3 regions of the Streptomyces sp. NPDC031474 genome follow, and region 1 is predicted to be linked to each of the others. Evidence: riboswitches for the same ligand, from Rfam matches in the RefSeq annotation. Region 1 holds a riboswitch; each other region holds the start of a gene.
What was found. Region 1 has a riboswitch for cyclic di-AMP ahead of ACZ5SK_RS38805 (C40 family peptidase). Riboswitches for the same ligand answer to the same signal wherever they lie in the genome.

Region 1 (9,989 bases):
TGGTCGACTCCATCTTCCGGGTGCAGGAGGGCGACGCCGTGTTCTCGCCGCGGCTCGCCGGGTTCGTCCTCGACGCGTTCGCCTCGACGGACGCGCCGCCGGTCGACGAGGACATGGACCGTCTCACCCAGCGTGAGCGCGAGGTCCTGCGGCTCATCGCCCGTGGTTACGCCTACAAGGAGATCGCCAAGCAGCTGTTCATCTCCGTCAAGACGGTCGAGTCGCACGTCTCGGCGGTGCTGCGCAAGCTCCAGCTGTCCAACCGTCACGAACTGACCCGGTGGGCCACGGCGCGGCGGCTGGTGTGACGGACGCGGCGTCGCCGAGGGGACGGTCACGGCTGAGGACCGGGGGCCTCACACCACTCGTGTAGCGCCCGCGAACGGCATCTCGTCGATCGGCGCGACGCGCACCGGGGCCGAAGGGTTCGGGGCGTGGATCATCTGGCCGTTGCCGATGTAGAGGCCGACGTGTGTGATGCCGGAGTAGAAGAACACCAGGTCGCCCGGGAGGAGTTCGGAGCGGGAGATCCGCTGCCCGGCACCGATCTGGGCGTAGGTCGTGCGGGGGAGGGAGACACCGGCGGAGCGGTACGAAGCCAGGACGAGGCCCGAGCAGTCGAAGGCGTTCGGCCCGGTCGCGCCCCACACATAGGGGCTGCCGAGCTTGGAGTAGGCGTAGGAAACGGCCGCTGCGGCACGAGAGTTGGGGGCGTCAGCGGTGTCGGTGGCGGAGCCGGGCGCCTGGAGGCCGGCGCGTCCGGTCGTCGAGGCGCGTGAGGCGCGGTCGGCCGTGGCAGTGCCGCCGGCATCCTCACCGATCCGGGAGCGCTGCGCCGCCGTCAGCTGGGACAGCAGGCGGCGTGCCGCGTCCAGCTTGCCGGTGATCGTTTTCCTCTGCGTCCTCAGCTCGGCCTGACGCGCCCTGAGCGAGGTCAGTTCGACGCGCGCGGCGCCGCGCAACTGCTCGATCTCCCGCAGCTGTCTACGGACCCCGGCGACGGCGGCGGACTGGCGGTCGCCGGCCCGTTCGACGAAGGCGGCGCCGTCCAGATACCGGTCGGGGTCGTCGGAGAGCGCCAGCTGCACGGCAGGGTCCAGTCCGCTGCTGCGGTACTGCGCCGCCGCCATCGAACCCAGCGCCTCCCGCGCCGAGTTGAGCTTCTCCTCCTTGCGCGCCGCCTCGTCGCGCAGGGTCGCCAGCCGCTGCTCGGCCGATTTCGCCTTCTCCTGCGTGCCGTTGTACTTCTCGGTGGCTTCCTCCGCCTCCTGGTACAGCTTGGCCACCTTCGCCTTGACCTGGGCCGATGTCAGGTTCGGCTCGGCCTGTCCGGTCCCGTCGAAGGCCGTCGCCGTCGCCGCGCCCGCGAGGGCGAGGGTGAACGCCGTACGGGCCGTCTGGCCGCCGAGCGAGCGCTGTCGGGGCTTGCGGTGCGCTGCCACTGGGACTGCACGTCCTTTCGTACGACCGCCTCGTCCGTCCTCCCACGCCTACCGGGTGACCGCCGTGGGGGAGCGGACGGGCGGCCTCGAGGGGAGCGGCTGACGCGTCCGGCGACGACCCGCACGGGGGAGCGGGACGCCGCCGGACTCCTCGGCGGTGGTGGCCGACTGCCGCCCCTGGCCCGGGCGGCGGTGGGGAGCCGGTCACCTGGGGGAGGACGCTAGGCCGGTTGATGTCGGGTCGGTAACGCGAAGTACGGAAGTGACGTGAGCGGACTGCCGGGTGACCGTATGTGACCGACAATGCGGACCGGGTACGTCAGGTTCGCGCGGAGCGCTGACCGAAGCGGTGATTCCAGGACATCTTCGGAGCGGCGGGTGCTATGGAGCGCATATATGCACATGCCGTAGGGAGGGCCGGTGTCGGGCGGCGAGAGGGCGGCTGATTAGCATCCGGCTTCATGGACGTACTCATCCATCTTTTCGTCGGCCTGCACATCATCGGCATCGCCGCGCTCCTGGGCGGCTTCCTCACACAGATGAAGGCGATGGGCCAGGGCACGGCACGGTTCGTTCCCGCGATGCTGCACGGCGCGGCGACGATGCTGGTCACCGGCGTGATCCTGGTCGGCCTCAACCAGGCCGACGACCAGCACATCAACAACATCAAGATCGGTGTGAAGCTGGCCCTGCTGATCGTGATCCTCGGCCTCGTCTATGTGAAGCGGGACGACGAGAAGGTGGAGAAGCCGCTGTTCGGCCTGGTCGGAGCGCTGACCGTGGCAAACGTCTTCATCGCGGTGCTCTGGACCTGACCAAGGCGCGGGCTGCGGCGAGTGCCAGAGCGGCGACGACCAGCCACGCCGCCACCGCCGCCCACAGCAGCACCTCCCCCGGTCCCTTGAGCGCCGGGACGTCGACGGCGGCGGCCACGGACAGGGTCGCCGCCGCTGTCATCCCCAGCGGGAACGCCGTCGCCCAGCGGCGCACGTCGTAGCGCGGCCGGGGCCATGCGACCTCGGCGATCAGCAGGACGGCGCACCAGGCCAGGTCGAGCACCAGGAGTGCGACGGTCACCGTGCGCAGGACACCGGTGTCGTCGCCGTTCCACAGGTACAGGTCCCCGTCGTCGGCCGCGAGGAGTTTCGCCCCGGCGAGCGCCGAGATGGCGAGGGCGCCGCCCGCGATCCACTGGTCCCCATGGCCCTCGGCCACCTGGCGCAGGTCGAACAGGGCCAGGGCGACGCAGTAGAGCACGATCCCGAGCCCGAACAGCACGAGCGCGGTGTGCGCGAGCCAGGCCGCGGACTCCGCCGCGGCGAGGGCCGCTCCGAGCACGGCGAGACCCTGGGTGGCCACGCAGCCCAGGAACACCGTCCCGGGCATGCCCCGCCTCCACCGCCGTACGACGGTCACGAACAGCACGGGCCACAGCACCGCCGCCAGCGCCAGCAGCGCCTCGGCGGGGGTCCGCCGGCCGAGCGCGCAGAGGCCGGTGCCGAGCACGGTCGTCGCCGCCACGGCGGTCAGCGCCCCTGGCGTGCCCGCCTCGGCCAGCCACCGCTCGGGCGCCCGCAGCAGGCGGACGACGAAGTCCGCCGCCAGCGCCGCCCACGCGACGCCCGCCATCGCCAGAGTGACGCGGGACAGCACGTCGTATCCCGTGAGGTGCAGGCCGACCGACACGATCCCGGTCGCCATCACCGCGGACCCGGCCGCCGGCGGCCTCCGCGTCCACCAGAGGCGGAGAGCGGAGCCGGGAGAGGGCGCGGGCGAGGGACGAGCCGAGGAGCCGGGCATGCGCCTGATGCTAGGGAGCACGACACACCCCATGAGCGGGGCACGCGCGCGGGCGACCAGAAATACGCGCGGGTGCAGGCGCGGGGGAGGGGCGCGCCGGGAGGCTGTGAGCGCGGGGTGTCCAGGGCCCGTGCAGGCGCAAGTCGTGTCACGCGGCCGCTCAGCGCGGCCGGCCCCCACCCCCGCCGGCGGCGAAGCCCACTGCCCGCTCCCGCCTCCGCCTTCGCGAACGAACCCCACGCGCGCGTGCGCCCGCCGCGACGCTCACGCGCGCGTGGCCGCCACGCAGGCCACGCGCGCGTGGCCCACCGGAAGCGGCTGGCCTACGCGCGCACGTCTGTGCTCAAGCCGGGCGTACCACGCTGTGGATGATCGACTCGCCGGCGTAGTAGATCGACTCCTCGCGGACGTAGGCGCCGGGCTTCGGGGCGTGGATCATCATGCCGTTGCCTATGTAGACGCCGACGTGGCTGACGTCGTCGTAGAAGAAGACCAGGTCGCCGGGCCGGGCGTCGGCGAGGGAGACGGTGGTGCCGGCGTTCACCTGGTCGTAGGTGGTGCGCGGGAGGGTGACGCCGGCGGCCTTCCAGGCGGCCTGGGTGAGGCCGGAGCAGTCGTAGGAGTCGGGGCCCGTGGCGCCCCAGACGTACGGCTTGCCGATCTGCGCGCGGGCGAAGGCGAGCGCCTTCTCGGCCTTGGTGGCGTACGTGGAGTCCGCGGTGGACGTGGAGGTGGAGCTGGAACCGGACCCCGTGCTCGACGAGCCCGTGCCGCTCTCCTGCTGCGCTGCGGCCTGCTCCGCCGCCTGCCGGCGGGCGAGTTCCGCCGCCTGGCGCGCGGCCTCCTCCTGCTTCTGCTTCTCGATCGCCGCGAGGCGGGCCTTCTCCTGGGCCGTCAGCCGGGACAGCAGTTCGCGGGCGTCGCCGAGCTTCTTCTGGACGGTGGCCTTGGCGGTTTTCAGGTCGCTCTGCGTGTCGGTGAGCGACGCGAGGCTCTCCGCGGCCTCCCGGCGCTTCTGCATCGTCGCCGACTGCTCGGTGACGAAGTCGTCGACCGCACCCTTCTCGCGGTCGGTCAGCCGGCTCATCAGCTGTTTCTGGTCGAAGTAGTCCTGCGGGGTGTCCGAGAGCAGGAAGGTCGCCGTGTCGGGCGCGGAGGCGCCGGTGCGGTACTGGGCCGCGGCATAGGAACCCAGCTCCTGCCGCGCCTCGTTGAGCTTCTGGGTGCGCTGCGCGACGTCGTCCAGGAGGCCGTCGACCTGCTTGCGCTGCTTGGTCGTCTTCTCCTTGGCGGCGTTGTACTTCTCGGTCGCCGACTCCGCCTGGCGATAGAGGTCGTCGACCTTCTTCTCGACCTCCTCCAGGCTTGGCTTGCCGTCGTCCGGCGGGGCGGCGTTCGCCGTCTGGGAGAGCAGGGCCACGGACGTCAGGGCGGCGGTGGCGAGGGCGGGCGTGCGGATGCCGGCCACGCGCGGGCCCGCGGAGCGCGGCTTGCGGTGCTGCGACGCCAAGGGAGGCGACTCCTTCCAGTGCTCCGCCTACCGGGTTAGCTGTCGGGTTCGGGCGGGTAGATCATCGGAAGGGTTGCCCTACGGCCGCCTCCCCGAGAGGGAGTTGGGCCGATTCACCCCAGGGTTTCGGTGGGTCCCCGGCTCCGGCTGGCGCGAGCGGGCGCGTCGGACTCGGCGGAGGCCGCGCGGCCCGGCGGGGTTCGCCGGTGGGGTTCGTACGGCCTGTCCGGCACGGTAGCCAACTCGTGTGGCCCGTGTGAAGGTTGATGGGTGATATGCCCGATACATTTCCGTGACCTCGGGCTGTGATCTCGTGCTTCGAGCACGTCGGTCGCGGATCGTGACGGCCGACTGCCGGAGGGTGGGTGGGGGAGATGTTTCCGGGAGGGCGGCCGGTTGTCAGTGGCGCCCCCTAGACTCGGAGAGCGATGAGCAGCCTCTTTGACGACAGCTTCCTGGCGGACCTCCAGGGCCCCCGTGCCCACGAGGAGGAGCCCCCGCCGCCGCCCGAGGACGATCACGGACCGGAGTCGGTTCCGGACGATCTGTTCGGCGGGAAGTTCGACGTGCCTCCGGACCGGGATGCCTACTACCGCGGCGGCGCCCCGCGCCCGGCGCTGGACGCGGCGGCGCTCCTGGAGGGGCTGAACGACAACCAGCGCGCGGCGGTCGTCCACGCCGGCACCCCGCTGCTCATCGTGGCCGGCGCCGGCTCCGGCAAGACGCGCGTGCTCACCCACCGCATCGCCCACCTGCTGGCCGAGCGCAACGTGCACCCGGGGCAGATCCTCGCGATCACCTTCACCAACAAGGCCGCGGGCGAGATGAAGGAGCGCGTCGAGCAGCTCGTCGGCCCGCGCGCGAACGCGATGTGGGTGATGACGTTCCACAGCGCGTGCGTGCGCATCCTGCGCCGGGAGAGCAAGAAGCTCGGCTTCACGTCGTCGTTCTCGATCTACGACGCCGCCGACTCCAAGCGCCTGATGGCCCTGGTCTGCCGCGACCTGGACCTCGACCCCAAGCGCTACCCGCCCAAGTCCTTCAGTGCCAAGATCAGCAACCTCAAGAACGAGCTGATCGACGAGGAGGACTTCGCCGCCCAGGCCGCCGACGGCTTCGAGAAGACCCTCGCCCAGGCCTACGCCATGTACCAGTCGCGGCTGCGCGAGGCGAACGCCCTCGACTTCGACGACCTGATCATGACGACGGTCAACCTGCTGCGTGCCTTCCCGGACGTCGCCGAGCACTACCGCCGCCGCTTCCGTCACGTCCTCGTCGACGAGTACCAGGACACCAACCACGCCCAGTACGCCCTGGTCAGGGAGCTGGTCGGCACCTCTGAGCACCCTGTCGACGTGCCCCCGAACGAGTACGACGTGCCGCCCGCCGAGCTCTGCGTCGTCGGTGACGCCGACCAGTCGATCTACGCCTTCCGGGGCGCGACGATCCGCAACATCCTCCAGTTCGAGGAGGACTACGCGGACGCGACGACGATCCTGCTGGAGCAGAACTACCGCTCCACGCAGACGATCCTGTCCGCCGCCAACGCGGTCATCGAGCGCAACGAGGCCCGCCGCCCCAAGAACCTGTGGACCAACGCGGGCGCGGGCGCGCGCATCACCGGCTACGTCGCCGACACCGAGCACGACGAGGCGCAGTTCGTCGCCGACGAGATAGACCGGCTGACGGACGCCGGCGACGCGAAGGCCGGTGACGTCGCCGTCTTCTACCGCACCAACGCCCAGTCCCGTGTCTTCGAAGAGATCTTCATCCGAGTCGGCCTGCCCTACAAGGTCGTCGGCGGCGTCCGCTTCTACGAGCGCAAGGAGGTCCGGGACGTCCTGGCCTACCTGCGCGTGCTGGCCAACCCCGAGGACTCGGTGCCGCTGCGCCGGATCCTCAACGTGCCCAAGCGCGGCATCGGCGAGCGTGCCGAGGCGATGATCGACGCCCTGTCCCAGCGCGAGAAGATCAGCTTCCCGCAGGCGCTGCGGCGCGTCGACGAGGCTTACGGCATGGCCTCGCGGTCGACGAACGCCGTGAAGCGGTTCAACGCGCTGATGGACGAGCTCCGTACGATCGTCGAGTCGGGCGCGGGGCCCGCGACGGTCCTGGAGGCGGTGCTCGAACGCACCGGCTACCTCGCCGAGTTGCAGGCCTCCACCGACCCGCAGGACGAGACCCGTATCGAGAACCTCCAGGAACTGGCCGCGGTGGCCCTGGAGTTCGAGCAGGAGACCGGTGAGGGGGAGGGCGAGGTCGCGACGCCGGCCGGGCTCTCCGACTTCCTGGAGCGGGTCGCCCTGGTCGCCGACTCCGACCAGATCCCCGACGAGGAGGACGGCTCGGGCGTCATCACCCTGATGACCCTGCACACCGCCAAGGGCCTCGAGTTCCCGGTCGTCTTCCTCACCGGCATGGAGGACGGCGTCTTCCCGCACATGCGTGCCCTCGGCCAGACCAAGGAGCTGGAGGAGGAGCGCCGGCTCGCGTACGTGGGCATCACGCGCGCGCGTGAACGGCTCTATCTCACCCGGTCGTCGCTGCGCAGCGCCTGGGGGCAGCCGTCGTACAACCCGCCGTCCCGGTTCCTGGAGGAGATCCCGGCGACGCACGTGGACTGGAAGCGGACGGGGGCGACCGCGCCCGTGTCCTCCGGCCCGGTGTCCGGGGTGGCGGCCTCGCTGTCCTCGTCCCGCTCGCGTTCCTCGGCCGCGGGCGCGTCCGGCTTCGCGACGCGCCGGACGGCGGAGAAGCCGGTGGTCGCGCTGACCGTCGGCGACCGCGTCACCCACGACCAGTTCGGACTGGGCACGGTCGTCGGCGTGAAGGGCACGGGCGCGAACGCGGAGGCCACGGTCGACTTCGGCGACACCAAGCCGAAGCGGCTCCTGCTGCGGTACGCGCCGGTGGAGAAGCTCTAGACACGACAGGGCGCAGGCGCGGCAGGACGCCAGCGCGACGGGACGCAGACGCGGCAGGGCGTCACGGGACGCGGGCGGAAGTGGGCGGAAGCGACACGAAAAGGCCCGACGGCGGGGGACCGCAAGCGAGTTGTCCGGTTGCGGTCGCTTACGTCGGGTTGAGCCCGTGGCTGCGCAGCCACGGCAGGGGGTCGATGGCCGAGCCGCCCGCGGGCCGGACCTCGAAGTGCAGGTGAGGGCCGGTGGAGTTGCCGGAGTTGCCGGAGTAGGCGATCGGGTCGCCGGCCTGGACGGTCGTACCGGAGGACACGCGGTAGCTGGAGAGGTGGCAGTACCAGGTCTCCGTGCCGTCCTTCGCCGTGAGGATCAGCATGTTGCCGTAGGCGCTGTTCCACTGCGTCCGCACGGTGCCGTCGGTCGCCGCCATCACCGTCGTGCCGTAGGAGACGGGGAAGTCGATACCGGTGTGCTGGGACATCCAGTTGATGCCGGCCTGGCCGAAGTAGGCGCTGAGGCCGTGCTGGGCGACCGGCAGGGCGTACTTGGGGCGCAGCCGCTCCTTGCGGGCCGCCTCCGCCGCCGCCTTCTTCTTCTCGGCTTCCTGCTGTGCCTTGAGGTCGATGCGTTCCTGTGTCCGGCTGGCGCGGTCGGCGAAGTCGTCGGCCCCGGCGCTGAGGGTCGCGAGCTGGGCGTCCAGCTTGTTGTTGGCGGCGGACGGCTTCACCGGCTGGGCGTCCGGCGCGGACGCCGTGGTGTCCTTGCCCTCGCCGCCGGTCAGTGTGCCGACCGAGGCCGCGGCGATCCCGGCGACACCCATCACGCAGGCCGAGGGCACGGCCACGGTCAGCAGGGCGGAGCGCTTCGCGGGCATACGCCGCCGGGAGCGGTTCGCGTTGCGGGTGGCCGCCCGCCCGAGCGGGGCGGGGGCGGCCTCCTCCTGGTCGTCGAGGAGGGGAAGCGGGTCGCTGCCGGTCAACTCGCCCTCGGCCAGGGCGGGTTCGTCGGACTCGAGGTGCTGGAAGGTGGAGGTGGCCTGCTGGTCGAACGGGACCTCGGCCTGCTGCTCGTACTCCTCGGCGGCCTCGGCGGAGGCGTTGTCGCCGCCGTCGGAGTTCCACTGCGTGGCGTCGTACGCGCCGGTGTCGAAGGCCTGCGTGCCCCATTCCCACTGCTGGGTCTGGTCGGCCGGGCTTGCGCACTGGTCGGGCTGCAGCCAGGCCGCGGCGTCCCACTGCCCGCTGGCATCGGGTGCCGTCGCCTGCTGCGGGACGGCGGCCAGGTGGTGCTGGTCGGTGGACCAGGCGGTCGCGTCGTACACACCCGAGTCGTAGGCGGCGTGGTGCTGGGCCGCGTACCCGTCGTAGTGCAGGGCCTGGTGACCGCCTGTGTCGAGAGCCTCGTGGCTGCCCGTGTCCAGCGGCTGGTGGCCGCCGGTGCTCCACTGGGTGCTGTCGTACGCGCCGGTCGCGCTGTCGCCCGGGAACTCGCCGAAGAGGGGGTCGGCCGCCGGGAAGTGCCCGGTCGGGTGGGCGCCGGTGTCGAAAGCGCCGGTCTCCTGACCGTGGTACGTGGTGAAGCCGTCGTACTGGGCTTCCTGGGTGCCGTACGACGCGTAGTGCGCCGAAGCGGCGTCGGAAGCCGGGGCCGGGGGGGTGATCATCCCCGACGGGTGACGGTCGTTCACCAACTTCTCTTTCGCCGACAACAGGGGCTGCCAGAGCAGTGCGGCGACTGTACCCGTCGGTACGCGGGCACGACAATCTTCTGCAGGTTTCGCGCTCGCAGGAAAGGGGCATTCGGCCGTGTTTCGGGGGACGGCGGGCGCGGGTTTGGCCCTATGTTCGAATGGCGTTCGATGGTGGAGGGGTGTCGAACGCGGGTCGGACGCCTATGGAACGCCTGTCGGGGGTGCGATCAGGCCACGGTGAGGCCGCCGTCGCGGGCGTCGGCGGAGGCTCCCGGGTGCGCCGCGTCGGAGGCCGCGTCGAGGGCCTGGCGGATGCCGGTCGCGACGGCCGGGTGCACGGGCAGGGCGAGGTGGCCGATGCCGGTCACCCGCACGTTCTGCGCCAGCAGGTCGGGGTGGTCGACGCAGGCGCTCTCCAGTGGGTCCATCAGGTGGTCGAGATCGCTCCAGAAGCTGACGAAGTGCGTACGGCAACCCGGCGCGGGCCGGGCGAGCTCCTCGATCACCTCCGACCCGGGGCGCATCTGGCGCACGATCGGGTGCGCGTTCGCCAGCGGCGCCACCCGGGTGCCCGAGTGCGGGGTGCCCAGCGTGACGAGCGTCCGGACGCGGACGTCACCGCCCAG
Region 2 (9,989 bases), on a different contig from region 1:
CGAGCGCGACGGCCTCCAGCCTGGCGCCGGAGGCCAGCGCACCCGGCTGTGGATACAGCGCCGCACAGCCCGGGCCGAACAGGACGAAGAGCAGTACCGGGATCCAGCGCAGCGGAGAGTGGCCGGGCACGGCGGTGGCGGCCAGGGCCAGCCAGCCCGAGGCCGCGACGAGGAGTCTGAGGTGGGTCGGGGTGATCCTGGCGGCGTCCGTGGCGTCCGTGGTGTCTTCGGTGTTGTCCGTCAATTCGATCACCTTGTGGTCGGTCGGCGGCCATCGGTCGGTCATCGGGCGGCCGGGCGGTACTCCAGCACGACGCCGTAGGGATGGCTCTCGATGGTCCGGAAGCGGGGCGAGGCGGTCAGTTTCGATCGCAGGGTGTCGAAGCCGCCGGGCGGCAGCAGGCCCTCGCCGGAGGCGTAGATGTCCTGGGTGCGGGTGAGGACTACGTACGCCTTCGCGCCCGGCGGGATGCCGGCGGCGAGGTAGGACGCCGGGTCCTTCAGCATCTTCTCGTTCTCGGGCAGCGCCTGCTCGGCGAAGAACCAGTGTTCGAGGCGGTCGTAGTGGCGGAGCGCCTGCGGGAAGGAACCGCTGGTGGCGAGGATCAGCGAGCCGTCGGGGGCGTCGTCCAGAGCCCTGGTGACGAGCGCGGTCTCCTCGGGCGGCGTGTAGAACATCTTCTCCTTGCCGTAGTACGACGGCAGGAAGCCGGCCAGCAGCATCAGCAGCACGGTCGGCAGGGCGACGGCCGCGGTCCGTCGCCGCAGCGTCTTCGCCCTGCTGCGGTGGGTCCCCGCGACGGCCGGCACGAGCGCGGCGGCGGCGAAGAAGGCAGCGCCGGGCAGGGCGAACAGATAGACGCGGAAGAGCATTTCGCCGCCGTAGTCGTTGACGGCGAACAGTGGCACCGGGGCGACGGACACCAGCAGCAGCGGCAGCGCGCTGCGGGTCAGCCGGCGCCGCAGCACGACGGCGGTTCCGGCGAGGACGGCGATCGCCAGCACCATCACGATGTTGGAGGTGCCCGCGAGTTCGGGGCCGGGGCCGGTGAGCTGTCCCGCATAGCCCGCGCGGGAGTTCTCGGTCAGTTCCCCGATCGACTTCCTGACGGTGGAGAGCGTCTCGACGAACAGCGGCCGCCCCATGGTCAGGTCCCAGGTGAGCATCAGCAGCGCGGCGACGATCAGCAGCCCGTAGTTGCGGTAGCGGCGGGTGAAGCTGAGCGCGAGCAGACAGATGGTGAGCATCACCGGGGTGAGCTGGTGCGTGGCGTTGATGGCGGCGATCAGCGGGGCCAGGATCACCACGCAGACCGCGCGCTGCCTGCTCCCGGTGGGCGGCGGGACGGGTGCGGCGACGGGGTCGAGGTAGGTGCGGTCCCGCAGTCGTCCGGCCGAGCCGGGGCGTACGAAGTGACGCAGCACCACCGCGAGGACCGTCAGATGCAGCAGGTAGGCGAGGGCCTGCGGGGCGAAGTAGTCCTGGCCCACCCAGTTGGCGAGCTGGAAGATCCACACGCCGGTCCAGATCAGCCGCCAGTCCTCGCAGAAGGTGCGGTAGATCAGGACGAGCACCGGCAACATGAGCAGGCCGAAGACGATCGGCGCCCAGTTGGCGTACGCGGCGGCGCTCTCCACGCCGAACGCCCGTACCAGGCCCGCGTTGAGCGTGAAGAAGCCCGGCCACTGGTCGTAGGCGGACATGTTGCCCGACAGCGCGGCGCCCGGCCGCAGCTCACCGTTGGCGAGCAGCGTGTTGACGATGGCGTCGTGCTTGGAGGCCCACGGGTAGCGCACCGCGTCGTACAGCACCGCCGGCGGCGCCTTCAGCGCGAACAGCAGTGCGGCGCAGTGCGCGGCCGGCCACCAGGGTGCGGTGCCCGCGCGCCGCAGACTGAGCACGAAGCCCGCGGTGAGGACCAGCAACGAGGCGTAGTAGGCAACCGGGAGACGGTCCAGGAGGCCGTAGTCGCCCATCTCCCGGAAGCCGATGCGGGGCAGCGCGTACACCCACAGCCCCGCGGCGAGCAGCAGGGTCACCAGCGCGGCGTCCGGCGGGCGGCGCGGGATCCGCCAGGATCTGCGCTCGCCGCCGGCGGCCCGGACAAGGGTGGGTAGCTCGCTGCTCTCGGTGGTCGGTACAGGCACATGTTGCTGCACGCTGAGGCTCCCCTCCCCCAGGTCAACTATAGGAATTTCGGCTGCTTTTCACACCAAAATCGTCGAACCTTCCGGCGGACGGGCCGGTTCCTGTCACCCCGTTTCAGCCCCCGAAAACGGGTCCTCGAACGACGGCCCGGCCCCGGCGGTACCACCGCCAGCCGACGGTCCTCGGTCCGTCCCGATACGGGGCCACTCGGGCGCCGGAACCCGCCAGCCAGCCCTCGACGTCGGCGACGGTGTGGCCGCGACGCACGATGAGCCGGGCGATGCGGTAGAGCTCGTCGCGGTCCGAACTGAGCGCGTGCCGCACGGCGGTGGCCGTCTCGTAGCCCACGGCGGCGGCCGCCCGCCGCACCCGGCCGCTGTTGTAGCCGTGCGGATAGGCGAGGTGGCGGACCTGATGACCGAGGGCGTCCTCCAACGCCGAGCGGGACGCCCGCAGTTCGTGCGCGAGCGCGCTGGGCGCGAGGGTGTCCAGCTGGGCGTGGGTGACCGTGTGGCTGCCGATCTCCATGCCGTACTGCTCCAGCCGGGCTGCCTCCTCCAGCGTCATCATCGGGGCGGGCGGCAGCAGACTGCGCCCGCCCGCCGTGATGGCGCCGGTGGTGAGGTACGCGGTGGCGGACAGCCCGCGCCCGGCCAGCGCCTCGGCGGTCGCACCGGGCAGGTCGGCGAAACCGTCGTCGAAGGTGAGCAGCACCGGCCGGGACGGCAGCGGCGCCCGCCCGGCGAGATGGTCGGCGAGTGCGCTGATCGTGACGGGCGTACGACCGCTGTCGACGACGGCGTCCAAGTGCTCGCCGAACTGTTTCGGGCTCACGGTGAACTCCGCGATCCAGTCGGGCGGATCCTCCATCACGGCGTGGTACAGGAACACGGGGATGCTGCCGCCTGCGGGCATCGGGACGCCGCCGCCTCTGTGCGCGGACGCCGCCGTCATCGCGCGGCCCCCCGCTGCCGCTGCTGCTGCTGCAGCCGCCGGCGCAGCGCTCGTCGGGCCCGCAGATATCCCAGCGGTCCGTAGAGCATCCCGCGCCTCTGGAGCCGGGACAGCCGCCCGGGCCATGCGTGCGTCCGATCGTCATGCCCACCGGGCGCGCCCCCCGCACGCCGGGGCGCGCCCGGTGGGCTCCCGGGCACGTCCGCCCCCGATCGCGCCCCCGATGGACTCCCCGAACGACCCCCCGATTGAGCCCCCGCTTCCGACCCCGCTTCCGACCCGGACGCCGCCTCGCGACTCGCCGTCAGCGAGCGTGCGTATGCCAGTCCCCGGGGAAGCCGGGCCAGGAACGCCGGGAGCAGACCGGGCCGATTGACGAGGATCGCCGTGAGGTAGGCGGTGAGGCCGGCGCCGTAGCCGTAGGCCTGGGTCTCCAGGTCCTGCCAGGTCTCCCGGTGGCGGTGCCAGACCAGGGCCTGCGGGTTGTAGTGCAGCCGGTGGCCCTCGGCGAGGACACGGACGAACCCGTAGAGGTCGTCGCCGCCCCGCGCGAGCGTGCCCGCACCCGTCGCCGGGTCGAAGCCGCCGACCGCCCGCAGCACCTCCGTACGGAAGGCCATGCCGGCGCCGGAGCCGAAGCGGCCCGCGGTGAAGGGGAACAGCGGCTCGTCGGCGGGCGGGTCGTACGGGTCGTACGTGCGGGCCGTGAAGCCCTTGGCGAAGCCGCCGTGGCTCTCCAGGAGGACCTGGGCGGGCGTGCGCAGCCGGGCCGGGAGAATCAGGCCGGTGACGCAGCCGAGGCGGGGGTCGGCGGTGAACGGCGCGGTGAGTTCCGTGAGCCAGCGCGGGTCCGCCACGACGTCGTCGTCCGTGAAGGCGATCACCTCGCCGTGCGCGGCCTCGACGCCCTTGTTGTGCGCGACGGCGAGACCGGGCGCCGGCTCGGTCACGTACCGCACGCGCTCGGCGTACTTGTGGGTCACCAGGTCCCGGGTCGCGTCCGTCACGGGCGCGTTGTCGACGACGATGATCTCGAAGTCCGGGTGATCCTGGGCGAGGAGCGAGTCGAGGGCGTGGGCGAGCAGTCCGGCGCGTTCGCGGGTGGCGATGACGACGCTGGTGAACGGGACGGACCTCGGGCCGGGCAGTCGGGCGGGACCCGGCGCGATGTGCTCACGGGCGGCCAGGTCCACGATGACCGCCTTCGGATCGGCGCCCTCCGGTACCTGCCCGAGGAGCGTCCCGACCGGCCGCCCACCCTGCCTGACCAGCACGAACACCGGACCGTGGGTGACAGGCGGGCTGCCTGGACCGGGGCTGAGCGTGCCTCCTTCGTCCAGTTCGAGCTCGGCGATCTGCACCGGCCGGATGCCGAGGAACCTCTCGATCTCCAGCCGCACGATCTCCTGCTGCGCACCTCTTGCGCGGGACATGAACCCCCCCTTGTCTCATGACCGCCCCTACCGCTCTCCGACCGCCCCTGGCACTCTCCGACCCCGCCTGGCAATCCCTGACCACGCCTGGCAATCCCTGATCGTCCCCGCCAATCTCCGACTGACCCCGGCCGGTCCCCGACTGTCTCTGACCGTCACTCGTGTGCCCGTGAACCGTGTGCCCGCCAGCCGTGTGCTCGTGAGCCGTGTGACAGTCCCCGTGTGATCGTCACGCGCCGCGCAGGCGGCCCGCGCTCTTCAAGGTCCGGGCCGCCGCCGCGGCGAGCCTCGGCCGGTTGCGTACGAAGTGGTGTGCGCGGCGCGACGGTTCACGGCTGAGCCAGTGGAGCGCGGCGCCCACCCCCGGACGCGTCCACGCGCCCTCGAACACGGGCATCTCCCCGGTCTTCAACGAGTCCTTGTACTCCGCCGCGCCCCGCCCGAGATCGAGCAGGCCGATGCCCTCGGCGGCAGCCGACTCCGCCATCCGCAGATGCAGCACCAGGCCCGGCGAGAACTTCGCGAACTCCAGGTCGTACGACGGGAACCAGCAGGCCAGGACCGTCGACGAACGCAGTCCGAAGTGCGCGGCGAGCGGCCGCTCACCGGCGTAGAGGACGGACAGCGTGCCGGAGCACTCCGGCGCGCGCGTCGCGGCGAGCGCGCCCACCAGCCGGGTGATCCACTCCTGCGCGAACCGGTCCCGGCGGCCGGTCCTGCGGTACTGCGCCGACTTCCACGCCATGAGCGTGCGCAGCGCGGCCGGGTCGCGTTCGTCGAACACGAACCGCAGTTCCCCGACCTGACGGCCGAGCCTGCGCTCCTTGGCGAGCGTCGTCTTCAGGAACTTAGGCGACTGGGACCGCAGTACGGACTCGTAGGTCTCGTAACCCTTTTCGACGTCGATGACATAGGCGGCGTACTCCTCGGCCGCGTGCGGGACGAACAGCCCCTGTGCCGCCTCCAGGTTGTCGAAGGCGAAGCTCGACAGGGAGCACGCCCGCATCAGTTCGGCGGCGTTCAGCCCGAGACCCGGGGCCAGCACCGCGCCCTGCGCGTCCGAGACGCCGTACGCGAGGGCCTGACCCTGGCCGAGCCGGCCCCGCTCATGGGGGAGGAAGCCGACCGGCTCACGCCCCTCGTACACCACCGCCACGCGCGCGCGTGGCCGCACGAGGCCCACGGCGTCGGTGAACTCCGGTTCCATGAAGGGGTTTCGCGAAAGCGTCGACGCGGCACGCAGCGCGCGCCACCGCTCCCTGTCCCCCTCGCCGAGGCCTTCCGGCCTCAGCACACGAATGCGCCCACTGCTCAACCTGACCCCCCGATCAAGTCCCCCCTGGACACCTGGACGGTACCGCTCCACCCGGGCGTCGCGGTAGGTAGCGTCCCATCTTGTTGCCAACCGGTACAGAGGCCTTTAACCGTCCGCTACCCGGCGATGCGCCAGAAAGCCGTTTCTTTGTGCCCGTCCTCAGCCAGTTCCGCATCAGTAGGCAAAGGGGAGTTGGCAGAACCGGACAGGACCTGGTCGTCGTCCGGCTCGCGTCGAACCAGGGGGGTGCGGCATCCGTATTCTCTGATCATGGCCGCACCCACCGCATATGCCGAGCGCACCCCGGACTCCGCGTACTCCCTCATCGCCACCGACCTGGACGGAACGCTGCTGCGCGGCGACGACACGTTCTCCGACCGGTCCCTCGACGCGCTCGCGCGGGTGGCCGCCGCCGGCGCACGCCACCTGGTGGTCACAGGACGCCCCGCGCCCCGCGTACGCCCCCTGCTCGACCGGCTGCACAGCAGGGGGCTCGCGGTGTGCGGACAGGGCGCGCAGGTGTACGACGCCGGCGCGGACCGTCTGCTGTGGTCGGTCACCCTGGACCGGGAGCTGGCCGAGACCGCGCTCGGCAAGATCGAGGCGGAGGTGGGGCAGCTGTACGCGGCCGTCGACCAGGACGGCGTGGACGGGCTGACGCTCATCGAGCCGGGCTACCGGATGCCGCACCCGACGCTGCCCGCCCTGCGTGTCGACCGGCGCGACGATCTGTGGTGCGAGCCGATCAGCAAGGTACTGCTGCGCCATCCCACCCTGTCCGACGACGAGTTGGCGGCGACGGCCCGCGCGGCGGTCGGCTCGCTCGCCACGGTCACCATGTCGGGGCCCGGCACGGTCGAGCTCCAGCCCTGCGGGATCACCAAGGCGACGGGCCTGGCCCTGGCCGCCGAACACCTGGGTCTGCGGCCCGAGGACACCGTCGCCTTCGGGGACATGCCCAACGACATCCCGATGTTCGACTGGGCCGCGCGCGGGGTCGCGATGGCCAACGCCCACCCCGAACTCAAGGCGGTGGCCGACGAGGTGACGACGTCGAACGAGGACGACGGCGTGGCCGTCGTCCTCGAAAGACTGTTCCCGTAAGGTCCGCGGACCCATGGACCCGGGCCTGTAGGGCCCGTAGACCCCTGGGCTGGGGGTTCTACGGGGATCCGTCAGTACGCGCCGAACACGTTGTCGATCGAGCCGTACCGGGCGGCCGCGTAGTTGCAGGCGGCGGTGATGTTGGCTACCGGGTCGTAGGAGTCCCAGGAGGTGCCGGCGACGTGGTAGGCGCGGAAGGTCGGGTCGATGACCTGGAGCAGGCCCTTGGACGGGATGCCCGCGGCCGCGTTGGAGTCCCAGAGGTTGATGGCGTAGGGGTTGCCGGAGGACTCGCGGATGACGTTGCGGTAGATGCCGTTGTACGTCCCGGGGATCCCGTGCTGGGCCATGACGTGGAGGGAGGCACGGATCCAGCCGTCGAGGTTGTTGGAATACCCGAGGCTGGTGGCGGTGGCGACGGTCGGGGTCGCCGCGGAGGCGCCGGTCGCGCCGAGGAGCGGAAGGGCGAGCACGGCGGCGCCGGTGGCGGCGACGGTGAGCGTGCGGACGAGACGGTTACGACGGGTGCGGCGCGGCTGAGCGGCAGCGGGCATGACGAATTTCCTCTCCGGCGCCTGCGAGGTGAGCTGTCGGGTTCGGGCGGGAGTTGCCCGGTCGCGTCCTGACGGGCGCGACTTCACCCCGAGCCGTACCGATATGTCTGAAACATCCGGCCCGGCGACTTACCTGGTTCCCCCGCTCCTGCCGTGCGTTTTAGGTGGGTGTACGGGCGGCGGCAGGATTCGGCGTTCCGCCCGACAGGCCGGGAACGTATGCGAGAGCACATGTCCGAAACAAGTAGCGGATTCACAGATCACCCCTATTGACCTTGGTCTGTGGCCTATGGGGTGCTTGATCCTTTGTGAGTGCAAAGCCTCAACTTGCTTGGAGGTGTGGAGAATCCGTGAATGGGTGGATCGGACGGGATCGGGCGGGTTCGGCGGGGGGAGTGAGTCAAGTCACCAGCGTCCACAAGTGCGGCGAATCGGGCATTAATCCCAAGTCGGTGGCGGTGGGGAGAGGGTGGAGGTCGGCGACTCCGGCGTCGATGGCGCCGCCGGGCGGAAGTCCTCACTTCGGGCTAACTCTATAAATATCTGTTCATATATTTGAATCAGGAACATATCGGGCGTGAGTCGATACCACCTGGCCTGTAACCGTGGGGGCTATCGGTGATCGAAACGTGACCGGATACGCTGACTTGAGTGATGGCAGAGACCTATCGACAAACCGCGTAATCGCCAGTAGACACCAGCAGACAGGAGACCCCTCGTGACCGTCGTCGGGCCGTTCGGGCTGAGCGTGCGGGACCAGGCTCTGGAAGCCGATGTCCAGGCCGGATTGGCGGCTGTCGAGGAAGGCTTGCTCGAGGCCACCAAGAGTGAGGTTCCGTTCATCACGGAGGCCGCCCAGCATCTCGTGCGGGCGGGCGGGAAGCGGTTCCGGCCGCTGCTCGTGGTGCTCGCGTCGCAGTTCGGGGACCCGTACGCGCCGGGCATCGTGCCGTCGGCCGTGGTCGTGGAGCTGACCCACCTGGCCACGCTGTACCACGACGACGTGATGGACGAGGCCGCCGTGCGCCGCGGGGTGCCCAGCGCGAACGCCCGCTGGGGGAACTCCGTCGCCGTCCTCACGGGTGACTTCCTCTTCGCGCGCGCCTCCCACATCCTGGCCGACCTCGGACCGGAGGCGGTGCGGGTGCAGGCGGAGGCGTTCGAGCGGCTGGTCACCGGGCAGATCCTGGAGACGGCCGGTCCCACCGACGGACGGGACCCGGTCGAGCACTACCTCGACGTGCTCGGCGGCAAGACGGGCTCGCTGGTCGCGGTGGCCTGCCGGTTCGGGGCGATGATGTCGGGCGCCGACGAGACGGTCGTCGACGTGCTCACGCAGTACGGCGAGCGGCTGGGCGTCGCCTTCCAGCTGGCCGACGACGTCCTGGACATCGCGTCCGACTCGCACGAGTCGGGCAAGACGCCGGGGACGGATCTTCGCGAGGGCGTTCCCACGCTGCCCGTGCTGCGGCTGCGGGAGCGGGCGGCGCGTCTGTCGCTGCCCGAGGACATCGCGCTGTGCGAGCTGCTGGACTCCGACCTGAGCGACGACGCCCGGCTCGCCGAGGCCCTGGAGGCGCTCCGCGTACACCCGGCGCTGGAACAGGCCCGCCGGGACACCGTGCGGTACGCGAAGGACGCGCGATCCGCGCTCGCGCCACTGCGGGAGTGCGGCGCGAAGGCGGCGCTGATGGAACTCTGCGACGCAGTGGTCCACCGAGCCGGCTAACCCCTCCGCCCCGACACCCCACTCCGGCCCGGACCCCACTCCGGCCCGGACCCCACTCCGGCCCGGACCCCCCTCCGGCCCGGACCCCACTCCGGCCCGGACCCCCCTCCGGCCCGGCACCCCGCGCAGGTCCGGCACCCCGCTCCGGCCCGGACCCCCTCCGGCCCGGGACCCCGCTCCGGTCCGGCGATCGCCGTCGGCCCGGCACGCTCTCAGGTGCAGCGCCCCGCTTCGGTCCGGCACCCGTCTGGCCCCGCGTCCCCCTCACCGCGGCCCCCACACCCCTCGCCCCCGCTCCGGTCCGGGACCCCTCCGGTCCCACGTCCCCTCACCTCGGCCCCCCTCTCAGGTGCCGCACCCCGCTTCGGTCCGCAACTCCGCGCAGGTCCGGCGATCGCCGTCGGCCCGGCACGCTCTCAGGTGCAGCGCCCCGCTCCGGTCCGGGACCCCTCAGGCCCCGCGTCCCCCACACCCCACACCCCTCGCCCCGCACCCCCCACCCTTCGCCCCGCACCCTCCACATCACTCGCCCTCACTGCGACCCCCGCGCCCCTCCCTCGCCTGCACCCTCCAACCCCCTGTGTCCCTAGGGGAAGGCGTCGTCTCTCTGGGGGACCCCTACGGGTCGGTTGGCTTTTCCCTGCTTTCGTGTCATACCGCAGGCGTACGCGGAGTTGGGCCCTCGGGTTGACGTTTTCGGGTGGGCGATTTGGTCAGATGGGGACTACGAGAAAACACCACTCCTCACCGA
Region 3 (9,989 bases), on a different contig from region 1:
GGGAGGTCGCCCGGGGCCTGGACAAGGAGTGGAAGGCCGCGCTCGCCGAGGTGATCGCGGAGGGCGTGGCCGCGGGCGAGTTCCGCTGCCCGGACCCGGCGGGCACGGCGCTGCGACTGACGGCCCTGCTGGACGGGCTGGCCGTACAGCTGACGTCCTACGCGGGCGCGGTGTCCCGGACCCGCGCACAGGAATGGGTCGACGAGGCCCTGACCCGGGAACTCGGCCTGCCCCCAGAAACGTTGAGCACCCAGAACCACTGAGAAACCGCCCCCAGTACCGGCCCTTCGGCTCCCCCACAGAACGCCCCCGACCTGGCGGCCGTGCCGCGGCGACCGGCCACCCAGTCCCTGACGCAACCACATCAGCCCACCACGACGCGCGCTCCCACCCGGCACGACAGACCTCCGGCACAGTCCGCGAGCGGCACGGCTCAACGCCGGCCGACGGCCTGACCCACCGCGCCGACCCGCTCGGCCCGGCTCGTTCACCGCAGTCATTGTCACCCGGATGTCACCGGGCGCGCCGGGCAGGGCGCCGATGCCGACGGCACGAGGCATGGCGAGCGGGACCGGCCCGGCTCAGTCCAGTTCGTACACCGCCGTCACCGTCGCCGTCGCACGGATCTCGCCGGGGGCTACCGGCACGGCGCTGATGCCGGGGGTGTCGGCGGCCGAAGGGACGGGGTGCGGGGAGGTGGAGGCGTCCTCGCTGAATGAGACGAGGCGGCCGAGCCGGCGGCCGCTGAGGCGGGCGTACTGCTCGGCCTTGGCGTGGGCGTCGTCGTGCGCGGCCTCGCGGGCGCGGGCCCGCAGCGGGGCGGGGTCGGAGAGGTCGAAGGTCACGGAGCTGATGCGGGCCGCGTCACCGGCGGCGTCGGTGATGGCCTGGAGGACCGCGCCGGTCCTCGCCACCTGGCGCACCTTCACCGAGAAGGACTGCGCGGCCTGGTAGCCCTTCAGGCGCGCGGTGCTGCCCGTGTAGTCGTAGACGGGGTTGAGGGAGACGCTCTGCGTGCGGATGTCCCGGTCGGCGACGCCCTGGGCGCGGACGGCGGCCAGCAGCGCGGCGGCCGCCCTGTTCTGTGTGTCCAGCGCCGCCCGCGAGGTCTTGGCGGAGGCCTCGACGCCGGCGCCGACGACCGCGAGGTCGGGCGCCGCGCTCGCGCTGCCCTCCCCGCTCACCGTGACGGTGGCGGGGCTGGCCGGTACGAGCCGGACTACCGGTGGGCGCTGGACGGCCGGTGCGAGCTGGACGGACGCGGCGGCCGTGGGCGCGGCTAGTGCCGGGATGCCCAGGGCGAGCAGGGAGACGAGAGCCGCGGCGAGGGGCGTACGGGGAAGGGGCATGCGGGACCGGTCCTTCGAGGTGTCGGGCGGGGGGGGGGGGGGGGGGGGGGGGGGGCGGGGGCCCCCCCCCCCCCCCCCCTCCCCCCCCCCCCCCCCCCCCCCCCCCCCCCCCGCCCGCGCACCACTCCCGTGCGCTCACCTCACTGGTGGAGCCGGCCCCCGGCGGGCACCCGCTCAGGCCCCATCAGGCCCCATCAGGCCCCCTCGGGCCCACTCAGGCCCACTCAGGCCCACTCAGGCCACGGCCGCGATCCGCATCCTGATGTCGTCCGGCGACAGCGTGCCCTTGGCGGTCACGTGGTCGCCGGAGGACTCCCCGCGCAGCCGGCGCCCGATCCATGGCACCAGATACTCGCGCGCCCAGTGGACGTCGTCGCGCCGCACGTCGAGGGTGCCGCGCGGCGGGAGCGGCGGCCAGGCCTGCTCCGGGTCGGCCGGTACCTGGAGGCCGAGAGCCTGCCCCGCGCGCAGCGCCACGCGCGTGTGCCCCTCCGGGGAGAGGTGGAGCCGGTCGCCGTCCCAGGCCCTGCGGTCCTGCACGGACTTCAGGGACCACAGGTCGAGCACCGGGCAGCCGTACCGGTCGGCGATGGCACGGACATGCCCGTTGTAGGTGGCGATCTTGCCGCGCAGGTGCTTGAGCACAGGAACGCCACGGGTGTCGAAGCCGGTGGTCACCATGACCGTGCCGGCTGCGGCGGTCAGGGACGCGATCGCGCGCTCGAAGCACTCTGCGACCTCGTCCGGGTCGGTGCCGGGACGAAGGATGTCGTTGCCGCCCGCACAGAAGGAGACCAGGTCCGGGGCGAGCCGCACCGCCCTGGGGAGTTGGTCCTCCACGATCTGGTCGAGCAGCTTTCCGCGGACCGCGAGGTTGGTGTAGTTGAAATCGCCTTCGGGCCGCCGGTCCGCGAGAAGCACCGCGAACCGGTCCGCCCAGCCGACGAACGCCCCGTCGGGGCCGGGGTCGCCGACGCCCTCGGTGAAGCTGTCCCCCACCGCCACGTACGACCCGATCACTGATCTGTTGTCATTCTTCGAATCGTCTGCCACAGCAGTTCATGATTCACCTTCGAATGTGACTTACGCGACCGTAGGAAGGGGTTGACGGACGGTGAGATAAGCCACTGCTAAAGAGTTGGCCAATCAGGGAATAAGGGACCACACCCGGAAGTCGTTGATGCGGAAGTGGCTCCAGGTGGTCCGGAACGCGAAGTGCCCCGCGGTGTACGGCTCCGGGTCGGTGTAGTCGAAGACGAGCCGCCCGTTGTTCCACCAGCGCACGGCCGAGCCGTCGGAGACGATGCGCACATGGTTCGGCTCGTTCGCAACGAGCAGCGGCTCGGTGTAGTCGTAGATCAGCGGGCGCACCCCGGCCTCGCCGACGTAACGGCGCAGCCGGGTGGTGGTGTTGGTGTTGGCGCCGTAACCGGCGTAGTACGTCTTGAGGTAGTCGTACTCGGCCAGGGCGCCGCCGCGCGGGGTGGCAAAGAGGTCGTGCGGGGAACGGACGTCAACGGCGTTCCAGAAGTTGTTGAGGTCGGACACGCGGTCGTTGACCCCACCCGCGGAGACGGGCGTGGCGACGTATTCGAGGACGTACGCTCCTTCGAGCGGCCGCCTGAACCAGATCGTGGCCCCGGCGGGCACATCGACCTCCAGGGCGCCGTGGGAGGCGGTGACGGTCCCGCCCTTCTCCAGTTCCACCGCCCACTTGCGCAGACCGTGGCGGAAGTCGTCGTGGGCGATCAGCCGGCGGTGACGGGGTGTGGCGCTCGCGGCGCCCGCGGGGGCGAGGGCGGCCAGGGCGGCGCCGGCGGCGAGGGCTCCGAATGCTCTGCGCGTGGTCGACACGGGAAGCGGCTCCTTCAGTGGGCGGGGTGGGTGAGGGACGGCCTCGGCACCCGGCGGGTCTCGGGGCCGGGGTGGTGGTCGGTGTACGTGGACTGCGGGTGGCCGCACCCGGTCCAGCCCGGGCGGTGCGCGGGGTACTGGGCGAGCGTGCAGTGGCGGGCGACGGTGACGGCGGCGGCTCTTCGAGCGCGGGTGGCGTTCACCGGCGACCTTGCGCGAGGTTTTTGATGAGGGCGACGAGGCGGTCGGCCGCCTTGCGGTGACCTTGGGCGCTCGGGTGGACGGCACCGTGGAAGTCGCCGTCCGCCGCCGAGAGCCAGCCGGTCGTGTCGACGAACTCCGTGCGGGCATCGGCGAGTTCGGCGGCCACCGCGGCGATGTCGGCGGCGTGCGACCCGTCGAAGGGACGCAGGGCGAGGATGCGGGCGTGCGGGGCGGCCGACCGCAGGCGCTCCAGGTAGGCGCGGTAGGCGGCACGGAACTCGGTGGAGCCGTAGGCGGCGTCGTTGGTGCCCTGGTTGACGACGATCACGTCGGCGTCGCGGTCCGGGCGCGCCGGGGAGCCCGCGAAGTTCCAGCCGTACGCGTCACCGGCGGTCGGCACTCCCCCGTTGCCGGTCTGGAGCACACCCTGCCGACCGAACCCGACCTGGGTGAGCGAGGCGTGCAGGGCATCGGCGACGAGGGTCGGGTACGCGGCCGTCCCGTCGGCGCAGTCGGAGGTGTTGACCTCGCAGAGCGCCATCACACCCTGAGTGATGGAGTCGCCGTAGAACGCCAACTCACCGGCTCTGACGAAATGTTGGCCGAGGAGGCGGCCCTTGAGCCCGGTCAGGACGACCCCGGTCTCCAGCGGGGGCGTCCACCGGCCGGCCCGCGAGTAGACGTCCTTCACGGACAGCTCGACCGTGTGCGGGCCCCGCCCGGTCGCCGTGATCGCGAGATCGGCGCGGTCGACGGCGTACAGCTTCTTCGGGCCTCCGTCGACCGACACGTACACCTGTGCGGGCACGGTGACCGACGAGACGTCGAACAGGGCGTGGACAGCGCCGCCCGCGAACCGGAACCGCAGCCGGGAACCGGAGTTGACGGTGATCGCGGCCTCGCCGGTACGGCCCCAGTGCCCCTCGTAGACGAGTCGCCGGTCATCGGGACGGACGCGGTCCGTGCCGCCGGACGCGGCCGAGGCGGACGGTGCGACGCCGGCCAGGAGCGCCACGGCCGCCGCAGTGCTCAGGAACCGGTTGAGGACGATGCGTCGGTCGGCGCCGGACACGGGACCTCCGAAGAACGATAGAAAGCGCTTGCTCCCTGACGGAGATCACTGTGGCCCCACCCTGGCCCGTCTGTCGAGGGGGACGAAAAGGGCTGCCACACGACCGCAACGAAACGATCATGAACACGCAAGGCACGGTCGGCGGGCCCGGCACGCGCACACACCGAAGGCCGGACCCGGGGATCGGGGTCCGGCCTTCGGCTGCGTGTCAGGCGTGTCAGGCGGGTGGCGCGCCAGGCGTGGTCAGGCGTGCGGTCGTCGGCGGGGTCAGCCGACGGCGACACCGTGCGAGCGGAGGTAGGCGACCGGGTCCACGTCCGAGCCATAGTCCGGCGTGGTACGGATCTCGAAGTGCAGGTGCGGGCCGGTCACGTTGCCGGTCGCACCGGACAGGCCGATCTGCTGGCCCTCGGTCACGGTCTGGCCGGCCGAGACGGAGAGCTGCGAGAGGTGACCGTACTGGGCGTAGTAGCCGTCGGCGAGCTTGATGACGACCTGGTTGCCGTACGCGCCGCCCCAGCCCGCGGAGACGACGGTGCCGGCGCCCACGGCCTTGAGGGAGGTGCCGGTCGGGACGACGAAGTCGACGCCGGTGTGGTAGCCGCTGGACCACATGCTGCCGGCCACGTGGTAACCGGTTCCGATGGTCGCGCCGGCCACGGGCAGGGTGTAACCGCTGGAAGTGCTGGTGGTCTTCTCGACGGCCTGGGTGGCCGCCTTCGTCGAGGCGGCCGAAGAGGACGAAGCCGACGACGACTTGGTGCTGCCGGTCGTGGCCTTCTTGCCGATCGACAGCTTCAGGCCGGGGTGGATCAGCGACGGGTCGCCGCCGATGGCCGCACGGTTGTCCTGGTACAGCTTCTGCCAGCCGCCGCCGACGTTCTGCTCGTCGGCGATCTTCGAGAGGTAGTCGCCGGACCGCACGATGTAGGTCCGGGCGCCCGTGGCGGCGGCCTTCTTCTGCGCCACCGGAACGGACTGCACGGCCTTTTCCGAAACAGACTGCGAGGCGGAGGACTGGGAAGCCGACTGCACGGGGGCGGCGTGGGCGCCGGTGGCGCCTATGAGCGGAAGGGCGAGCGCGGCGCCGCCGGTTCCGGCGACGGCGAGGGAACGGGTGAAGCGCTGGGACTTGGGACGGCGGTGTTTACCCTTCGCGGGCATGACGAATTCCTCTCCGGCGCCTGCGAGGTGAGCTGTCGGGTGCGGACTGGAGATGTCCGGCCGCGCCGAGGCGCGGCTTTACCCCAAGCCTGTTCCGGGACCGGAACAGGCGGTTCTACCTGTGGGTCCCCCGCTCCTGCCGGGTACGGGTGAGTGTGCGGACACCGGGCGGCGGCAGGATTAGGCGTCCGTCCGGATTGGTGTGGAACGTAAGCGACCAGGACACACAGGGACAAGCAGAGGTTGCACGGACAACGCATTTCTCTTGATCCGCTGTGGGAATTCCCGGTCACGCTCCGTCAATCAATAGGCCCGCTTTTCGTCAAACCCCCTAGAAAGGCATGCAAATTACGTGAGCATGACGCGCGACATACGGTCACGAATATGACGCTGCTCACGTGGGACTTCCCCAGGTTTCCTTATTCCACAGCGAGTTGGAATTAAGGCTCCAATTCGGACAGAACACTCAGATGTGACGCAGTCGGATAACCGTCGCATCAAGGTCGCCCCGCAGTCCGGTCCGCAGCCCGTGGTGCAGCAGCACGGCCCCTCGGTGCACTTCACCCGTTTCACGGCATTCGTACGACGCCGTCGGGTCGAGCCCGCGCAGCCGCAGCGCCGGAACGGGCTCGCCGAACCGCTGCGCCTGAAGCCAGGCGAGGACGACCGCCTCGTCGCCGCGCACGTACTGGACGGCACTCAGGCCGCCGGCCGGGGGCCGCAGCCGGTAGAGGTCCCCGTGCTGCACGAGAGGCCGGATCTCCTTGTAGAGGCTCACCCACTCCCGCGCCTCGGCCAGCTCCTCCTCGCCCCATTCGGAGAGGTCCCCGCCGACCCCGAGCACCCCGGCCATGGCGCTGACGAACCGGAAGCGCAGCGAGCTGACCCGGCCGTTGAGCTGGGCGTTCGGGCTGTCCGTGACCCAGGCGGCCATGACCCTGGCGGGGTGGATCTGACTGAAACCGTGCTGGATGTCGAGCCGGTCGAGGGGGTCGGTGTTGTCGGAGGTCCACACCTGGTCGGTGCGGCTCATGATCCCGAGGTCGATGCGTCCGCCGCCGCCCGAGCAGGACTCGAAGGCGACGCCCGGGTGGGCGGCCCGCAGCCGGTCCAGCAGGGCGTAGAGGGCCCGCACATGGTCCACCCAGAGGCGCTGCGGGTAGGGATCGTCCGGCCAGCCGGCGTCGGTGAAGCAGCGGTTGAAGTCCCACTTCACATAGTCGACGGGGGCACTGGACAGGAGGGCGTCGAGCTGCCCCCAGAGGTACTCCTGGACGTCCTCGCGCGCGAGGTTCAGTACGAGCTGATTACGGAACTCCGTCCGCTTTCGCCCCGTTTGGAACTGCACCCAGTCGGGGTGCGCCCGGTACAGCTCGCTGTCGGGGTTGACCATCTCGGGCTCGACCCAGATGCCGAACTGCATACCGAGGGCGTGCACATAGTCGGCGAGCGGCTTGAGCCCGTTCGGGAAGCGGTCGGGGTTGGGCCGCCAGTCGCCGAGCCCGGCGTGGTCGCCGGTGCGCGCCCCGAACCAGCCGTCGTCGACGACGAACAGCTCGACGCCGATCGCCGCGGCGCGCCGGGCGAGGGTCGCCTGCTGTTCCTCGGAGATGTCGAAGTAGGTGGCCTCCCATGAGTTGAACAGCACGGGCCGGTCCCCTTCGGCGTCCGGGATCACGTGCGCCCGCTGGTAGGCGTGCCAGGTGCGGCTCGCGCCGCCGAACCCGGCGTCGCTCCACAGACCGGCGAAGACGGGCGTGGTGAAGGACTCCCCCGTCGCAAGGCGCAGCAGGCCCGAGTCGTCGTAGCCGGCGCCGCCGGTGATCTGCACGCGCGCGTCGGGGAGTTGGGCGACGGCGATCCGCCAGGAGCCGGACCAGCCGAGGGCACAGCCGTAGACCTCGCCGCGTTCCTCGGTCGCGTCGGTGTCCAGGGCGACCCAGGGCAGATGCTGGTGCCCCGTGTGGCCGCGGCGGCTGCCAATGACCTTCTCACCGTAGGTGAGGGGGGAGACGGTGAGCCGGGACTCCGCGGCCCAGCGGCCGTGCAGCTGCGACAGCCGCCAGCCCTCGCGCTCGGGCAGGGTCCAGGCGGCGGAGTCGGCGCGCAGCAGTTCCAGCGGCCGTTCGCCCTCGTTGCGCAGGGTCGTCCAGCGTTCGACGACGTCCCCTCGCATCCGGTAGTGCAGGGTGACGGCGAGCCCGCCGTCCCGGAAGTGCAGCCGCAGGCCGTCGTCGTCGGCCTCGTACGCCTCGAAGGTCCACTCGGTGCCGCGCCGCTCGTCGGTGCGCACGGACAGGGCGGGCCGGACGAAGCGGGGGCCGCCCTCGACCGGGTACTCCTCGCGGCCGTCGAGCGGGGCCTCGAAGGACGCCCCGCGCTCCGACGGCGGCAGCGCGGCGAGTGCCTCGGCGTCCGCGAGCGCGATGCCCGGGCCCCAGTGCAGGTGGATCAGCTCGTCGGCCTCGGTGAGGTGGAGGGCGTAGCTGCTCGTGGGCCCCGAAAGGAGCCAGGTACGGCCGTTGTCGGCGATCTCGGGCATCAAACCCCCACTAATTCGAACAGGTGCGATCAAGCACCAACATCATCGAATGCGGTCGGCCCACCCGGCAACTTCGCCCGGGCAATCCTGTGGACAACTCCTCACCTGGGCGGACGTCCGGTTCGCCGGCCTGTGGACAACCCGTTGCCCCGGGAACCCATGTCGTATGGTCGGGAAGGTGTCCCGTCGGCCACCGGAGCCGCGCCGACGGTGACCGACAGGGAGGGAGCCCCAGTGACGCAGCAGATCCCGTCGACCGAGCCCGAGCTGGCCGGCGTGCGCAACTTCCGGGACGTGGGCGGCCTGCCGACCGTCGACGGCCGACGGGTGCGCCACGGCGTGCTGTTCCGCAGCGGCCACCTCGCTCACGCCACCGACGAGGACGCCGCGTTCCTGTCCGGCCTGGGCCTGCACACGATCTTCGACTTCCGCAACGCGGCGGACCAGAAGCTGGAGGGCCCGGACGTCGACCTGCCGGGCGTGCTCAATGTGAACCTGCCGCTGTCGGACCCGGCGGACGGCTCCGAGTTCTGGAAGATGGTGCGCGACGGCCAGATCGACCAGCTGCGCGAGATACTCGGCGACGGCAAGGCCGCGGGCCGGATGATCGCTTCCTACCGCACGATCGTCAAGGAGCGGACGGCGGAGCACTCACGGGTGCTGCACTCGCTCGCCGAGGACAGCGTCCCGGCCCTGATGCACTGCGCGGCGGGCAAGGACCGCGCGGGTCTGTCCATCGCGGTGACGCTGCTCGCCCTGGGCGTGGAGCGCGAGGCGATCCTCGCCGACTACCTGGAGTCCAACGCCAAGCACCGCCGCTACAAGGTGCGCCGCAGCGCCACCTCCGCCGAGGCCTACTCCCCCGAGGTCATGGAGCTGCTCAGCCCCCTGTTCGACGCCCGCGCGGAGTACCTCACGGCGGCGTTCGAGACCATCGAGGAGACCTGGGGCAGCGTCGACGCCTATCTGGAGCAGGGCCTCGGCCTCTCCCCCGAGACCCGCGAGCGGCTGCGCGAGCGGCTCCTCGACTGACAGCCGCTCCGGCACCGACCCCGCGGGGCCCTACTGGCTGGCCCCCACCTCGAACAGCAGCCAGAGGAAGCCCGCGAAGAGGTGCCCCACGGCGATGTAGATGATCAGCCGGATCCACAGGGTGCGGGGGAACTTCTCCTCGAAGTCGCTCATGGCGTCTCTCCGGTCTCTGAAGGGGTCGGGCCCAGGCACAGCGTGGCCGTGGGGCTCTGCAGCAGGGTGTGGACGAAGAGGAGCTCGACCCCGTCGGCGTCCTGCGCGGCGATGCGGTGCGGGGTCAGCGAGTCGAAGTGCGCGCTGTCACCGGGCCCGAGCAGGTCCGTGGTGTCCCCGAGGCGCAGCCGCAGCCGGCCCCGCAGGACGTGCAGCCACTCCTCCCCGGGGTGCACCCGCACGATGTCGCCCTGGGAGCCGTACGGGACGTGGACGCGCAGGGCCTGCATCCCGCGCCCGGAGGCGCCGGCCTGCCAGTACGTCCAGCCGCCCGCGCGGGTGGGCTCCATGCCGGTGGCGCGCACGACGGCGTCCCGGTCGGCGACCGTCTCGCCGAGCAGTTCCGAGACCGTCGTACCGTAGATGCGGGCGAGCGCGAGCAGCATCGGCAGCGAGGGCTGGCGCAGGCCGGTCTCCAGACGGGAGAGGTGCCCCGGCGACAGTCCGGCGGCCCGGGCCGCGGCCTCCAGGGTGAGGGCGGTCCGGCGGCGCAGGGCGCGCAGCTGGGGGGCGACGGCGGGAAGAGCCTCGGCGTGTTCCGCCGAGGGCTCGGACTCGG

Region 2: it holds a riboswitch for cyclic di-AMP, as region 1 does, so the genes downstream of both, ACZ5SK_RS40250 (transglycosylase SLT domain-containing protein) here and ACZ5SK_RS38805 (C40 family peptidase) in region 1, are expected to answer to the same signal.
Region 3: it holds a riboswitch for cyclic di-AMP, as region 1 does, so the genes downstream of both, ACZ5SK_RS23205 (M23 family metallopeptidase) here and ACZ5SK_RS38805 (C40 family peptidase) in region 1, are expected to answer to the same signal.

The regions. Positions count from the first base shown of each region.
Region 1 covers NZ_JBVIJX010000022.1:139,005-148,993, reverse strand. Annotated here, with positions in the region: gene ACZ5SK_RS38825 (LuxR C-terminal-related transcriptional regulator) at 1-308, shown strand, start outside; gene ACZ5SK_RS38820 (C40 family peptidase) at 357-1,442, opposite strand; gene ACZ5SK_RS38815 (hypothetical protein) at 1,904-2,257, shown strand; gene ACZ5SK_RS38810 (tellurite resistance/C4-dicarboxylate transporter family protein) at 2,235-3,242, opposite strand; gene ACZ5SK_RS38805 (C40 family peptidase) at 3,586-4,752, opposite strand; cyclic di-AMP (ydaO/yuaA leader) riboswitch at 4,760-4,925, opposite strand; gene pcrA (DNA helicase PcrA) at 5,181-7,676, shown strand; gene ACZ5SK_RS38795 (M23 family metallopeptidase) at 7,825-9,336, opposite strand; gene ACZ5SK_RS38790 (esterase/lipase family protein) at 9,591-9,989, opposite strand, start outside.
Region 2 covers NZ_JBVIJX010000024.1:112,743-122,731, reverse strand. Annotated here, with positions in the region: gene ACZ5SK_RS40280 (hypothetical protein) at 1-244, opposite strand, end outside; gene ACZ5SK_RS40275 (hypothetical protein) at 283-2,148, opposite strand; gene ACZ5SK_RS40270 (polysaccharide deacetylase family protein) at 2,264-3,064, opposite strand; gene ACZ5SK_RS40265 (glycosyltransferase family 2 protein) at 3,100-4,536, opposite strand; gene ACZ5SK_RS40260 (GNAT family N-acetyltransferase) at 4,766-5,830, opposite strand; gene ACZ5SK_RS40255 (HAD family hydrolase) at 6,122-6,955, shown strand; gene ACZ5SK_RS40250 (transglycosylase SLT domain-containing protein) at 7,027-7,509, opposite strand; cyclic di-AMP (ydaO/yuaA leader) riboswitch at 7,513-7,686, opposite strand; gene ACZ5SK_RS40245 (polyprenyl synthetase family protein) at 8,228-9,238, shown strand.
Region 3 covers NZ_JBVIJX010000010.1:382,545-392,533, reverse strand. Annotated here, with positions in the region: gene ACZ5SK_RS23235 (TetR/AcrR family transcriptional regulator) at 1-263, shown strand, start outside; gene ACZ5SK_RS23230 (SIMPL domain-containing protein) at 582-1,349, opposite strand; gene ACZ5SK_RS23225 (SGNH/GDSL hydrolase family protein) at 1,584-2,369, opposite strand; gene ACZ5SK_RS23220 (DUF6250 domain-containing protein) at 2,496-3,203, opposite strand; gene ACZ5SK_RS23215 (hypothetical protein) at 3,218-3,406, opposite strand; gene ACZ5SK_RS23210 (GDSL-type esterase/lipase family protein) at 3,403-4,479, opposite strand; gene ACZ5SK_RS23205 (M23 family metallopeptidase) at 4,747-5,643, opposite strand; cyclic di-AMP (ydaO/yuaA leader) riboswitch at 5,648-5,805, opposite strand; gene ACZ5SK_RS23200 (alpha-galactosidase) at 6,110-8,185, opposite strand; gene ACZ5SK_RS23195 (tyrosine-protein phosphatase) at 8,420-9,217, shown strand; gene ACZ5SK_RS23190 (DUF6126 family protein) at 9,248-9,370, opposite strand; gene ACZ5SK_RS23185 (helix-turn-helix domain-containing protein) at 9,367-9,989, opposite strand, start outside.